DNA from 2 places in the Verrucosispora sp. CNZ293 genome. Region 2 is predicted to be linked to the other one. Evidence: riboswitches for the same ligand, from Rfam matches in the RefSeq annotation. Region 2 holds a riboswitch; the other holds the start of a gene.
What was found. A riboswitch is a leader RNA that binds a small molecule or an ion and turns the genes downstream of it on or off. The one in region 2 is predicted to bind thiamine pyrophosphate.
Positions count from the first base shown of each region.

Region 1: linked by a shared signal. The riboswitch ahead of thiE (thiamine phosphate synthase) and the one ahead of CLT74_RS28335 (ECF transporter S component) in region 2 are both predicted to bind thiamine pyrophosphate.

Region 1 covers NZ_PEFR01000001.1:5,598,530-5,605,044, forward strand. Annotated here, with positions in the region: gene CLT74_RS25595 (ThuA domain-containing protein) at 1-3,387, opposite strand, end outside; TPP riboswitch at 3,740-3,849, shown strand; gene thiE (thiamine phosphate synthase) at 3,844-4,470, shown strand; gene thiO (glycine oxidase ThiO) at 4,464-5,633, shown strand; gene thiS (sulfur carrier protein ThiS) at 5,637-5,837, shown strand; gene CLT74_RS25615 (thiazole synthase) at 5,843-6,515, shown strand, end outside.
Region 2 covers NZ_PEFR01000001.1:6,200,443-6,206,957, reverse strand. Annotated here, with positions in the region: gene CLT74_RS28355 (ABC transporter permease) at 1-320, opposite strand, end outside; gene CLT74_RS28350 (ATP-binding cassette domain-containing protein) at 317-1,114, opposite strand; gene CLT74_RS28345 (TIGR03943 family putative permease subunit) at 1,224-2,108, opposite strand; gene CLT74_RS28340 (permease) at 2,105-3,046, opposite strand; TPP riboswitch at 3,424-3,529, shown strand; gene CLT74_RS28335 (ECF transporter S component) at 3,602-4,192, shown strand; gene CLT74_RS28330 (ABC transporter ATP-binding protein) at 4,290-5,726, shown strand; gene CLT74_RS28325 (CbiQ family ECF transporter T component) at 5,723-6,515, shown strand, end outside.

The sequences.
Region 1 (6,515 bases), 600 kb from region 2:
CCGGCTGTCGGTGACCGTCAGGGTGGCGGTGTAGCTGCCCGGCGTGGTGTACGTGTGGGTGGCGCTCAGCGTGTTCGCGGTCGCGCCGTCGCCGAAGTCCCAGGCGTACGTCAGGGGGGTGTCCCCGTCCGGGTCGGTCGCCGTACCGGTGAAGGTCACGGCCAGTGGCCCGGTCCCGCTGGTCGGGGTGGCCGTGGCGGCGACCGTCGGTGGGGCGTTGCCGCTCACCCCGGGGCCGACGAAGTCCATCCAGTTGACATTGAACAGGGTGCCGGAGCCGCCATTCGGGTCCCGGGCGACGAAGTACAACGCGCCCTCCGCGGCGGCACCGTTGGGTATCTGCGCGGTGATGTCGGTGTACGTCTGCCACTCTCCGGTGCCGGCCACGGTCGCAGTGGTGATCAGCGGTCCGTTCGCGGCTCCGGCGCGTACCTCGATCCGACCGCCGGAGGTGGCCGAGGCGACCCGGAACTGGATCGAGGTGACGCCGGTCAGGCTGGCCGGACTCACCGACCACCAGTCGCCGTCCTCGATGAATCCGATGTTCTGTCCGCCGCCGGCGGTGTCACCTGTGGTCTCCCGCTCGACCCCGGCGGTGCCGCCCCCGGTGGCACCCGTCACCCGCCCGGTGGCGGAGTAGTACTCGGCCTGCTTCCGTTTCGGCTGGAGGACCACGAGCGCCCGGCCGGTCTGCGGCTCGGCCCCGTCGGACCCGCCCCTGTCGGTGTAGGTCGCCTCCAGCACGGTGAAGACGTTCGCGTCCGCCCCGTGGCCGTCGGCGAGCTGGGTCTGCACCGTGCCGGTGCAGCCGGTGTGCCGCTCCAGCGGGTGGGCGTGCTCGTCGTGGCCGAGCAGGACCTGGAGTTCGACGTCGTCGCAGTCGATCGTCCCGTCCTCCGGGTCGGTGACCTTGACGGTGTAGGCGACCTGGTCACCCCAGGCGAAGAAGCCACCATCGGGCGGGAACTCGATGGTCACGGTCGGTGCCGTGTTGCCGACGGTGACCGGCACGTTCGCCACCGCGCTCCGTCCCGCCGGGTTGGTCACCCGGAGCTGCGCCGTGTAACTCCCGGACCGGGTGTACGTGTGGGTCGGGTTGGCCTGGGTGGAGGTGCCGCCGTCGCCGAACGTCCAGGCGTAGGTGAGCGTCCCGCCGTCGGGGTCGCGCGAGCCGGCGCTGGAGAAGGTGACGGCGAGCGGTGGCGCTCCGGAGGTGGGGTTCGCCGAGGCGACCGCGATCGGGGCGCGGGCACCGGCTGTGTAGTCGATCCGGTAGACGCCGGAGTTGTCGTTGTTGCCGCCGAAGCCGCTGCCCCACTCGATCAGGTACAGCGCGCCGTCGGGGCCGAACTCGAAGTCCATCGGCCGGACGAAGGTCATCTGGTCGAGGATCCGGTTGATGTCGACAAGGGACTTGCCGTCCCGGCTGACCTGCATGGTGTACATCCGCGACTGGTTCCACTCGCCGAAGATCGACTTGCCGTCGAAGTACGCCGGCCACTGGCGGCGGGACGAGATGGTCGGGTCGTACCGGTAGACGGGGCCGGCCATGGGGGCTCCGCCGCCGCCGATCTCCGGGAAGCGGCTGTTGCCGCCGTAGCCGTAGTCGACAGTGGCTGGGATGGCCGCCGGCAGGTTGGTCAGGCCGGTGTTGTTGGGGGAGTTGTTCACCGGCGCGGAGCAGTTGAACTTCGCCCCGCTCGGGCCGGACGGGAACTGGTAGTCGTTGTACGCCTGGTTGTTGCCGTGGCAGTACGGCCAGCCGAAGTTGCCGGGCCGGTCGACGATGTTCCACTCGACCAGACCCTCCGGGCCCCGGTTCGCGTTGGCGGTGGTGGCGTCCGGGCCGTAGTCGGCGACGTAGAGCACGTTGGTGACCCGGTCGATGCCGATCCGGAACGGGTTGCGCAGGCCCATCGCGTAGATCTCCGGGCGGGTCCGCGCGGTGCCCGGGGCGAAGAGGTTTCCGCTCGGGATGGTGTACGTCCCGTCGGCCTGCGGCCGGATCCGGAGCACCTTGCCGCGCAGGTCGTTGGTGTTCCCGGCGGTGCGCTGCGAGTCGTAGTCCGACCGGCCGGAGCGCTCGTCCAACGGGCTGTAGCCACTGGACTCGAAGGGGTTGGTGTTGTCCCCGGTGGCCAGGTAAAGGTTGCCGGCCGAGTCGAAGACCATCGTCCCGCCCATGTGGCAGCAGGTGTTGCGCTGGGTGGGCACCTCCAGCACCACGCGCTCGCTCGACGGGTTGATCGTGTCCCCGGTGACGGTGAACCGGGACAGGTGGTTGCGGGAGCCGCCCGCGCTCGGGGCGTAGTAGAGCCAGACCCACCCGTTGCTGCCGAAGTTGGGGTCGAGTCGGATGCCGAGGAGGCCGTCCTCGTTACCCGCGAAGACGCTCAGCCGCAGCGCGGTGACCGTCTGGCCGGTGTCCGGCTTGATGATCTGCACCCGGCCGTCGCGTTCGATGTAGAAGACCCGGCCGTCGGGCGCGATGTCCAGCTCCATCGGGTTGCTGGTGTTGCTGTCCAGCGTCACCTTCTCGAAGCTGGCGGCTCGGCCGGCACCACAGTCGGCGTGCACCACCCCGGCCGCGGTCTGGATACCACCGAGGAGGTGTTGCCGGAACTCGGCGTTGGTGAAGGAATCCTGGGTGTGCCCGCCCCCTGTGTACCAGGACCGGCCACCGTCGAAGTTCTGGCACCAGGCGATCGGGTGGTCGTGCCCCATCGCCCCGCTGCCCGGGCTGTAGCTGCGCTCGTCGAGGGAGGCCAGCACCTGCACCTGGCGGGCGCGGGGGTTGGTGCGGAAGTTGTACCACTCGTCGAAACGGGACCACCGGTCCGGCAGATGCCGGGTCGACTCGTGGGTGGTGTCCTCGACCTTCACCGTGGCCGTCTGGTTGGCCGGGTGGCTGTTGAAGTAGGCACCGACCAGTTGGCCGTACCAGGCCCAGTCGTACTCGGTGTCGGACGCGGCGTGCACGCCGACGTATCCGCCGCCGGCGCGGATGTAGCGCTCGAAGGCCGCCTGCTGGCTGGCGTTGAGCACGTCACCCGTGGTCGACAACCAGATGACCGCCCTGAACCTGGCCAGGTTGGTGTCGGTGAAGGCGGCGCTGTCCTCGGTGGTGGTGACGGTGAACCCGTTAGCCGTGCCGAGTTGCTGGATCGCGCTGATGCCGGCCGGGATCGAGTCGTGCCGGAATCCGGCGGTCTTGGAGAAGACGAGGACGGAGTACGGCTCCGCCTCCGCCGCGGCGACCGGTACGGCGGCCTGGGCGGCGGCCGGGCCGGCGATCGGGGCCGGTGCGGCGGCCAGGATGAGTACAAGGGCGAGTAGCGCCATGGTCGCTGCGGCGAGCGGTGCTCGCCGCCGACGGGGTCGGGGCACGAAGATCTCCTCTGTCCGTGGTACGGGTCGGAGTGGACGGCGGTGGTCACTCCCGTCGGTCCGACCGCCCATACCTGACGAGCGAGGTCTGGGTGGCGACAAGCCGATCCGATCACTCAATTGGCGTTAGTGAATCTAGTTTCGAGCAAGGTAGGCCCTTGTAACGTTTTGGTAACGGGGCCAGTCTTTATTGGTGTGAGTCGCTGTATATCGGTGCCTTTCCTCGGCGGCCGTGCTGCTGCGAGTCGGTTCAGCAGGCTGCGGCGGGTCGGCACGATTGGGCAGCCCTCGCCCCGGCCGACGGCGCAGGACGGGGGTTGGCGGAGCCGGCGAAACGACGTACGGTGACACCCAACGAACCCACGGGAGCCCGGTGTACCGGGCTGAGAGGGGGGCTGTGAGCCCCCGACCGTCGAACCTGATCCGGGTAATGCCGGCGCAGGGAGGAGTGTTGCCGTGCCGTCCCTCGGACGACTGCATCTCATCACCGACACCCGACCCGGGCGGGATCCGCTCGCCGTGCTTGATGCCGTGCTGCCGGTGGCCCATGCCGAACTGGTGGTGCAGGTCCGGGTCGAGGACAGCGCGACCGACCGGCAGGCGTACGAGCTGACCCGGCAGGTGCTCGCCCGCTGTGCGCCGTACGAGGTGCCGTGCCTGGTCAACGACCGACTGCACGTGGCGCTGGCCACCGGTGCCGCAGGTGGTCACGTCGGTGCCGACGACCTGCCCGTGGCAGCGGCCCGGCAGGTGCTCGGCCCAACGGCCGTGCTCGGTGCCACCGCGCGGCAACCGGCAACCGCGCTCGCGGCGGTCACTGACGGGGCGAGCTACCTGGGCGTCGGGCCGTGCCGCGCCACCGCCACCAAGGACGGGCTGCCACCGCCGATAGGTGTGGCAGGTGTCCGGGCGGTGGTCGAGGCGGTCGAGGTGCCGGTGATCGCCATCGGTGGGGTGACGGCGGCGGACGTGCCCGAGTTGCGGGCCGCCGGCGCGTACGGGGTGGCGGTGATCGGTGCGCTCTCCGGGGCCACCGATCCCGCCCGCGCCGCCGCCGACCTGGTTCGGGCGCTGACATGGTGACCGGCGATCCCGCCACCACCGACCTGACCCGGCACCGGCCGGATGTGGCGGTCGTGGGGGGCGGCCCGATCGGCTGGGCGGTGGCCTGGCGGTGCGCCAGCCGTGGCATGCGGGTGGTGGTGCACGATCCGGCGCCCGGGTCCGGTGCCTCGCACGTGGCCGCCGGAATGCTGGCGCCGGTCGCCGAGGCGTACTTCGGCGAGCGGGAGCTGACCGGCCTGTTGACCGAGTCGGCCGACCGCTGGCCCGGGTTCGCCGCCGCACTCACCGAGGCGACCGGCGCCGACATCGGCTACCGGACCGAGGGCACCCTGGTGGTCGGGCTCACCGCGGACGACCTTGCCGAGGCGCGCCGGCTCTGGGCGTACCAGCAGGGGCTGGGGTTGCCGGTGACCCCGCTGCGCCCGTCCCAGCTACGCGAGCGCGAGCCGGCGTTGGCGCCCCGGGTGCGCGGCGGCGCGCTCGCCGCCACCGACCACCAGGTCGATCCGCGCCGGCTGGTGCCGGCGCTGCGGCTGGCGGCGCAGCGGGCCGGAGCGGTGCTGGTCGCCGAGCCGGTACGCCGGCTGTCCGACATCACGGCCGGCGTGACAGTGGTCGCCGCCGGCTGCGGCGTCGCGGCCCTGACCGGCCTGCCGGTCCGTCCGGTGAAGGGGCAGGTGCTGCGACTGCGCGCGCCCGATGGCGGCCCGCCGGGCTTCCGGCACGTGATCCGGGGGTACGCCGACGGCGAGCACGTCTACCTGGTGCCGCGGGACAGCGGCGAGGTGGTCGTCGGCGCGACCGTCGAGGAGCGCTCCGACCTGGACATCTCCGCCGGAGCGGTGCTGCGGCTGCTGCGGGCCGCCGTCGACCTGCTGCCGGAGATCGCCGAGTACGACCTGGTGGAGACGTTGGCGGGGTTGCGCCCAGGCACGCCGGACAACGCCCCGATCCTGGGGCCGTTGCCGGGGCACCCGGACGTGCTCGTCGCCGCTGGTCACCACCGACACGGGATAGTCCTCACGCCGGTCACCGCAGACCTGATCACCGAACTGATCATCGGAGGTGGCAGCGCCGACCCGCTGCTCGCTCCCTTCCGGCCGGACCGGTTCGCCGACCTGTCGGACGTGGTGGGCGCGGTTGCCGCCGGCAGCACCTTCCAGCCAGCGACGGAGGGATGACTCGTGGAACTGACGGTGAACGGTGCCGGTCGCAGCCTGCCGGACGGGTTGACGGTGGCCGACCTGGTCCGCGACGTCACCGGCCAGCAGCGTGGCGTGGCGGTGGCGGTAAACGGTGAGGTGGTACCGCGTACCGGCTGGCCGGCGACGGTGCTGCGCGGCGGTGACCGGGTCGAGGTGCTCAGCGCCGCCCAGGGCGGGTGAGTCGGATGGCGAACGAGTCGACCGGCTTCGAGCTGGGCGGGGTGCGGTTCAACTCCCGGCTGATCCTCGGTACCGGTGGCGCGGCCAACCTGCACGTGCTGGAGCAGGCGATCCGGGCGTCCGGCACCGAGCTGGTCACCCTGGCGCTGCGTCGGGTGGAGACGGTGCCGAGCGGCCCCGGCGGTCTGCTGGACCTGCTCGACAGGTGTGGCGTGCGGCTGCTGCCCAACACCGCCGGCTGCTACACGGCGGGCGAGGCGGTGAAGGTGGCCCGGCTGGCCCGGGACGCGTTCGAGACCGACTGGATCAAGCTGGAGGTGATCGGCGACGAGCGCACGTTGCTGCCCGACGGGGTGGAACTGCTGCGCGCCGCCGAGGAACTTGTCGACGACGGGTTCACCGTGCTGCCGTACACCTCCGACGACCCGGTGCTGGCGCGGCGGCTGGCCGACGTCGGTTGCGCCGCGGTGATGCCGGCCGGCGCGCCGATCGGCTCCGGCCTGGGGATCAACAACCCGCACCACATCCGGCTCATCCGGCAGGACGTCGGCGTGCCGGTGATCCTGGACGCCGGTATCGGCACCGCCTCCGACGCGGCGCTCGCCATGGAGCTGGGCTGCGACGCGGTGCTGCTGGCCAGCGCGGTGACCCGGGCGGCGGACCCGGTGGCGATGGCCA
Region 2 (6,515 bases):
ACGTGCGCCCACAACACGGAGGTCCGTGCGATCGGCATGGACTGGAAGCGCGCGAAGATGCCGCCCTGCATGTCCTGGAAGAGCCGGAACGCGGTGTAGGAGATACCCGAGGCGATCGTGATGATCAGGATGCCCGGCAGCAGGTAGTTCACGTACGAGTCGGACCCGGTCTCGATCGCGCCGCCGAAGACATAGACGAATATCAGCAGTAGGGCGATCGGCATGATCGCGGTCGTGATGATGGTGTCCGGGCTGCGGGAGATGTGGCGCAGGGACCGTCCCAGGAGCACTGCGGTGTCGCCGATGAAGTGCTTGTTCACAGCTGTTCCTTGTCCGTGCCGGCACCGACGAGGGTGAGGAAGATGTCTTCGAGACTCGGCTGCTTCTCGACGTACTCGATCGCGGCGGGTGGCAGTATCCGCCGCAGCTCGTCGAGGGTGCCGTTCACGATGATCCGGCCCTCGTGGAGGATCGCGATCCGGTCCGCGAGGTGTTCCGCCTCGTCGAGGTACTGGGTGGTGAGCAGCACCGTCGTGCCGCCTTCAGCGAGCGCCTTGACGGCCTGCCACACCTCGATCCTGGCCTCCGGGTCCAGCCCGGTCGTCGGCTCGTCGAGGAAGACGACGGGCGGGTTCCCGATGAGACTCATCGCGATGTCCAGTCGGCGGCGCATGCCACCGGAGTACGTCGCCACCCGCCGCCCACCCGCCTCGGTCAACGCGAAGCGCTTCAGCAGGTCGTCGGCGATCACGCCAGGTGCCCTGAGGTGACGGAGCCGGGCGACCAGGACGAGGTTCTCTCGCCCGGTGAGGATCTCGTCGACGGCCGCGAACTGTCCGGTGAGGCTGATGGACTCGCGTACGTCGGCCGGCTGGGCCGCGACGTCGAAGCCGTTGACGTGCGCGGTGCCCGCGTCGGCTTTGAGCAGCGTGGAAAGGATCTTCACCACCGTGGTCTTGCCCGCCCCGTTCGAGCCGAGCAGGGCGAAGATGCTCCCCCGCGCCACATCGAGATCCACGCCGCGCAGCACACGCAGCTTCTGGTACGACTTCTCCAGGCCCCGCACCCGAATCGCAGGCTCCTGAAGCTGACTGGTTGTCACAGGGACGTTCATGCCCGTCAGCATGGAGGGTTGACGCAGCGTCATGGTCAAGCCCGCAGCGACGCCGATTCCCGCTGGCGTACACAAGGCCGAATCCGGCTGGCCGCCGGGCAAGGTGGTCCTAGTCGTACGGGCGCTTGGGCGCTGGCACCTGCCGCCAGGACTCGACCTCAAGGTAGGGGATCTCGGCGTCGTTCACCGGATCCCGGCCGAGCCGGTCACTGTAGCGGCCGGTCACCTCCACCCAGGTGTCGTCGGGCAGCCCGGCTGGTACGTCGCCGGTCAACCCGAGCTTGACCGGGCGGCCGTCGGCGGCGCAGCAGGACAGCACCATCCGGGCCAGGATCGGCTCGCCGTCTCCGCCGGTGGCGATGAAGCCGGTGAGCTGCACCCGCCGATCGCCTATCGACGCGCCCCTGTCGAACAGTGCCCGGGAGGCGTAATCCAGGACACTGACCTGCACCGGGTCGCCCTCGGGCAGCGGCGGGTAGTCCGACTGCTGCTGGCTGCTCAGCGCGGTGCCGGCCTGACCCGCCGCGTACGAGCCGAGGGCCGGCGGGGCGACCAGCAGCAGGCCGAGCACCGGCAGGATGAGCAGCCAGCCGACCCGGGGCTCGTGGTGGGCATGCCCGTGCCCGTCATGGTCACCGGGCCCGCCAACGCTGTCGTGCCCGGCGCCGGACCCGCCAACCGGCACGCCAACGCTGTCGTGCGGAGCGCCGCCGCTGCCGGCCGGGACGCCAACGCCTACACCGGCCGGCGCGGCACCGTCGCCACCGGCGGGAGTGCCGCCGGGACCGCCGGTCGGGGCCAGGGCGCGGGGAACCGCCGGGCGCAGCTCGTACCAGAGAGTCATGATCGCGGCGGCGATCAGCAGCAGGCCGGCGGCGATCAGGAAGGGACGCAGCCCTTCCTTGACGTAACGCAGGTAGAGGTCGGTGACGCTGGCCCGGATAACCGCGCCGCCGAGCAACAGCAGGATCACCGCCTGCGCCTGCCGGTTCACAGCAGCACCGCCCCGGCACCCACGGCGACCAGCAGGGCCACCACGAATGTGGTCGGCGCGAACCGGAAGGCGAACCGGCGGCCGAACACACCGGCCTGCATCGAGATCAGCTTGAGATCGACCATCGGCCCCACCACCAGGAAGACCAGTCGGGACGTGAGCGAGAACTGGGACAGCGAGGCCGCCACGAAGGCGTCCGCCTCCGAGCAGAGCGAGAGCAGTACGGCGAGCAGCGCCAGCGCCAGGATCGACAGCCACGCGTTGTCGGCGAGAGTCTGCAACCAGCGCTCCGGCACCAGCACGTTGATGCTGGCGGCGGCCATCGCACCGAGCACCAGGAACCCACCCGCATGGGTCACGTCGTGGCGGACCGCGGCCCAGAAGGCCCGGCCCCGGGACGCGTCGTCCAGCTCCGGCCGACGCGGCATCCTGATCCACTCGGTGCGCCCGAGCCGCAACCAGAGCCACCCCATGATCATGGCGACGATCAGGCTCGCGACGCCCCGGGCGAGCACCATCTCGGGATTGTTCGGGAAGGCGACAGCTGTGGCGGTGAGCACGATCGGGTTGACCGCCGGGGCGGCGAGCAGGAACGCCAGCGCGGCGGCCGGCGTGACGCCCCGGCGGATCAGCGACCCGGCGATCGGCACCGCGCCGCACTCGCAGCCCGGCAGCACCACCCCGGCCGCGCTGGCCGCCGGCACCGCCAACGCCGGGTGCCGGGGCAACGCCTTGGCCCAGAAGGACCGGGGTACGAAGACCGCGATCACAGCCGAGAGCAGCACTCCGAAGACCAGGAACGGCACCGCCTGCACCATGATCGAGACGAAGACTGTGGTCCAGGTCTGGATGCGGGGATCGTCAAGGGCGGCGGCGATCGGCTCCCGAAAGATGATCAGGAGGATCAGCAGCGCCGCCAGCACCTCCACCGAGCCGATCCGGTCGCCGAGCCAACGCCGGGGCGGCTCGCCACCACTGGGCTCCGGAGGGCGTGTCCCGGTGTCCACGCCCCCACCGGAGGGCCGGCCCTCAGGGCCGCCGGCTGGCACGGCCCGGTCAGTGTCTGTGGTCACCCGTCACCCTTCGGCCGTGGCGGATCGGCGAACTGAGATTACCGTCCGGCGTGGATGACGTCGATGGATGTCACAGTTTTGGCCGGACCGCCGCTCCCCGACCCGGCCGGCTCGTAAATCCCCGCGCCAGCAGGTCACGCCTCCCGGACCACCGGATCACGGGAGGCAGCCACCCGTCGTGACCAGGGAAGATCACATTGCCGGTGGATCTTCGGTGGTGTTAGCGTCGGCGGGACAGACAACACCTCCGACAGGGGAGCGCACAGCGCTGAGAGTGCGGGTCCGCCCGCAGACCCTCCGTACCTGATCTGGGTAATGCCAGCGCAGGGAGTTCGGTCCACCTCCAGCCCGCCACGGTTCGGCGCCGCCGAACGGGGCGTGCGTCTTGCCTGGTTCGCATCTGGACTGGGAGCAATCATCGTGAAGAGCACCGACAGCAACCGCTGGCGCACCATCGACATCGTGGTGGCCTCGGTCATCGCCGTCGCCTTCGGCGTCATCTTCTGGGCCTGGGGCCTGGTGTGGAGCGCCACCGAGGGCGCCTTCAGCTTCTTCCCGCCGGCACAGACCCTCATCTACGGCGTCTGGCTGGTGCCGGCCGTCCTCGGCGGCCTGGTCATCCGCAAGCCGGGCGCCTCGCTGTACTGCGAACTGCTGGCGGCGATCATCTCGGCCCTGCTGGGCAGTCAGTGGGGCACCATCGTCCTGTTGCAGGGCCTGATGCAGGGGCTCGGCGCCGAGCTGGCCTTCGCCGCCTTCCGGTACCGCTCGTACCGGCTGCCGGCCGCCCTGCTGGCCGGCGCGCTCACCGGTCTGAGCGCGGCCGTCTTCGACTTCGTCTACTGGAACGCCGAACGCGACATCGCCACCTACCGCGTGCCCTACGCCCTGATCACCATCGTCAGCGCCACCGCAATCGCCGGTGCCGGCGCGTACGCCCTCACCCGCGCCCTGACCCGCACCGGCGTCCTCGACCGCTTCCCCGCCGCCCGCGACCGCCCCCTGGTCTGACCTCCCGGAACTCATCGCGTCGATCATGAGGTTGGCGGCATTCCGATCCACAGCAACCGTCAACCTCATGATCAACGAGCGAAAGGAGGGTGGGATGGTGAGCGGGGTGCGGGTGCGGGGGTTCGGGTGGCGGCACGCGGGACGGCGTGACTGGGCGGTACGCGGGGTTGATCTGCGGGTGGAGCGCGGTGAGCGGGTGCTGCTGCTCGGGGCGTCGGGGGCCGGTAAGAGCACGTTGCTGGCGGCGTTGGCCGGGCTGCTTCCCGAGGACTCCGGGGAGCACGCGGGCAGCATCGAGATCGACGGCCGGCCGGCGGACGAGGCACGCGACCGGGTAGGCATCGTCTTCCAGGACCCGCAGTCGCAGCTCGTCATGGCCCGCAGCGGCGACGACGTGGCGTTCGGGCTGGAAAACCGGGGTGTGGCGGCCGAACAGATCTGGCCTCGGGTGGACGAGGCGTTGCACCGGGTGGGTTTCCCGTACCACCGAAACCGGCCCACCGCGGCGCTGTCCGGCGGCGAACAGCAGCGCCTCGCCCTGGCCGGCGTGCTGGCGCTGCGTCCCGGTCTGCTGCTGCTCGACGAACCCACGGCCAACCTCGACCCCGCGGGTGCCGCCATGATCCGCTCGGCACTCGCCCGGGCGATGGACGCCGACACCACACTGATCCTGGTCGAACACCGGGTGGCCGAGGCGCTGCCGCTCGTCGACCGGGTGGTGGTGCTCGAACCCGGCGGCGGGATCCGCGCCGACGGTCCGCCGGAGGCGGTCTTCGCCGCACACGGGGACGCCCTCGCCGCCGAGGGGGTCTGGGTGCCCGGTCGGGAGATCCCGCCACGTCGGGCCACCGGCCCACCCGGTGAGGTGCTGCTCACCGCCGAGCGGCTCGGCCAGCCACCCCGACTGGCCGCCACCGACCTGACCGTACGCGCCGGTGAGGCGCTCGCCGTGCGCGGACCGAACGGTGCCGGGAAGTCCACCCTGGCGCTGCTGCTCGGTGGCCTGCTCCGGCCGGGCACCGGGCGGCTGGCGGCGAGCCCGGCACTGGCCGGAGCCGACGCGCGTACCGCGCCGCACCGTTGGCGGGCACCGGCGCTGACCCGCCGGATCGGCTCGGTGTTCCAGAACCCGGAGCACCAGTTCGTCACCGGCACGGTCTTCGACGAACTGGCCCTGGGGCCGAGGCGGACCGGGGTCGCCGAGTCGGCGGTCCGCGACCGCGTGACGGAACTGTTGAGCCGGCTGCGGCTGGACCGGCTCGCCGCCGCCAACCCGTACACCCTCTCGGGCGGCGAGGCGCGGCGGCTGAGCGTGGCGACCGCCCTGGCCACCGCGCCCCGCCTGCTGATCTGCGACGAACCCACATTCGGTCAGGACCGGCGCACGTGGCGCGAACTGGTGGACCTCCTCGCCGACAGGCGCGACGCGGGTCACGGCCTGGTCACCGTCACCCACGACGTGGAGTTCGTGGCCGCCCTGGCCGACCGCACGCTGGCCCTCGAACCGTTCGACGCCGGACCGGTACGACGATGATCACCCTGGAGCCGATCGCCCGTCCGGACGCACCGCTGGCCCGACGCAATCCGGTGGCCAAGCTGACGGCGGCGATGCTGTTCACGTTTCCGCTGATGGCCACGCTGGACCCGGTCACCCCGGCGATCGCGATCGCCGTGGAACTGGCGGTGCTGCCGCTGTTCGGGGTGCACCCCCGGCTGCTGGCCCGACGGTCCTGGCCACTGCTGGCCGCCGCCGGCGGCATTCTGGTCACGCTTGTACTCTTCGCCGCCGACCGGTCGGGCCGCGTGCTGCTCGACGCGGGACCGATCGTGGTTACCTCGGGTGTGCTGCTCACCGCGATCGGTCTGGTCCTACGGCTGTTCGCGGTGGCGCTGCCCGGCGTGATCGTCTTCGCCACCACCGACCCGACGGACCTGGCCGACGCGCTGGTGCAGAACGCCAGGGCACCCGCCCGGTTCGCCATCGGCGCGCTTGCCGCGTTCCGGTTGGTGCCGCTGCTCGGCCAGGAGTGGCAGATGATCAGCATGGCCCGACGGGCGCGCGGCGTCGAGGCGGGACACAGTCCGGTGGCCCGGCTGCGGCTGTTCGTCTCGACGGCGTTCACGCTGCTGGTCGGGGCGATCCGGCGGGGCACCCGGCTCGCCGTGGCGATGGACGCCCGGGGCTTCGACAGCGCGGTGCCACGCACCTTCGCCCGCCGGCAGCGTTTCGTCGCGGCCGACTGGCTGCTCGTCATCGGCGCGACGGCGATCGCCGGGGCCGCGCTCGCCGTCAGCGTGGCGCTCGGCATCTTCCGTCCGCTGG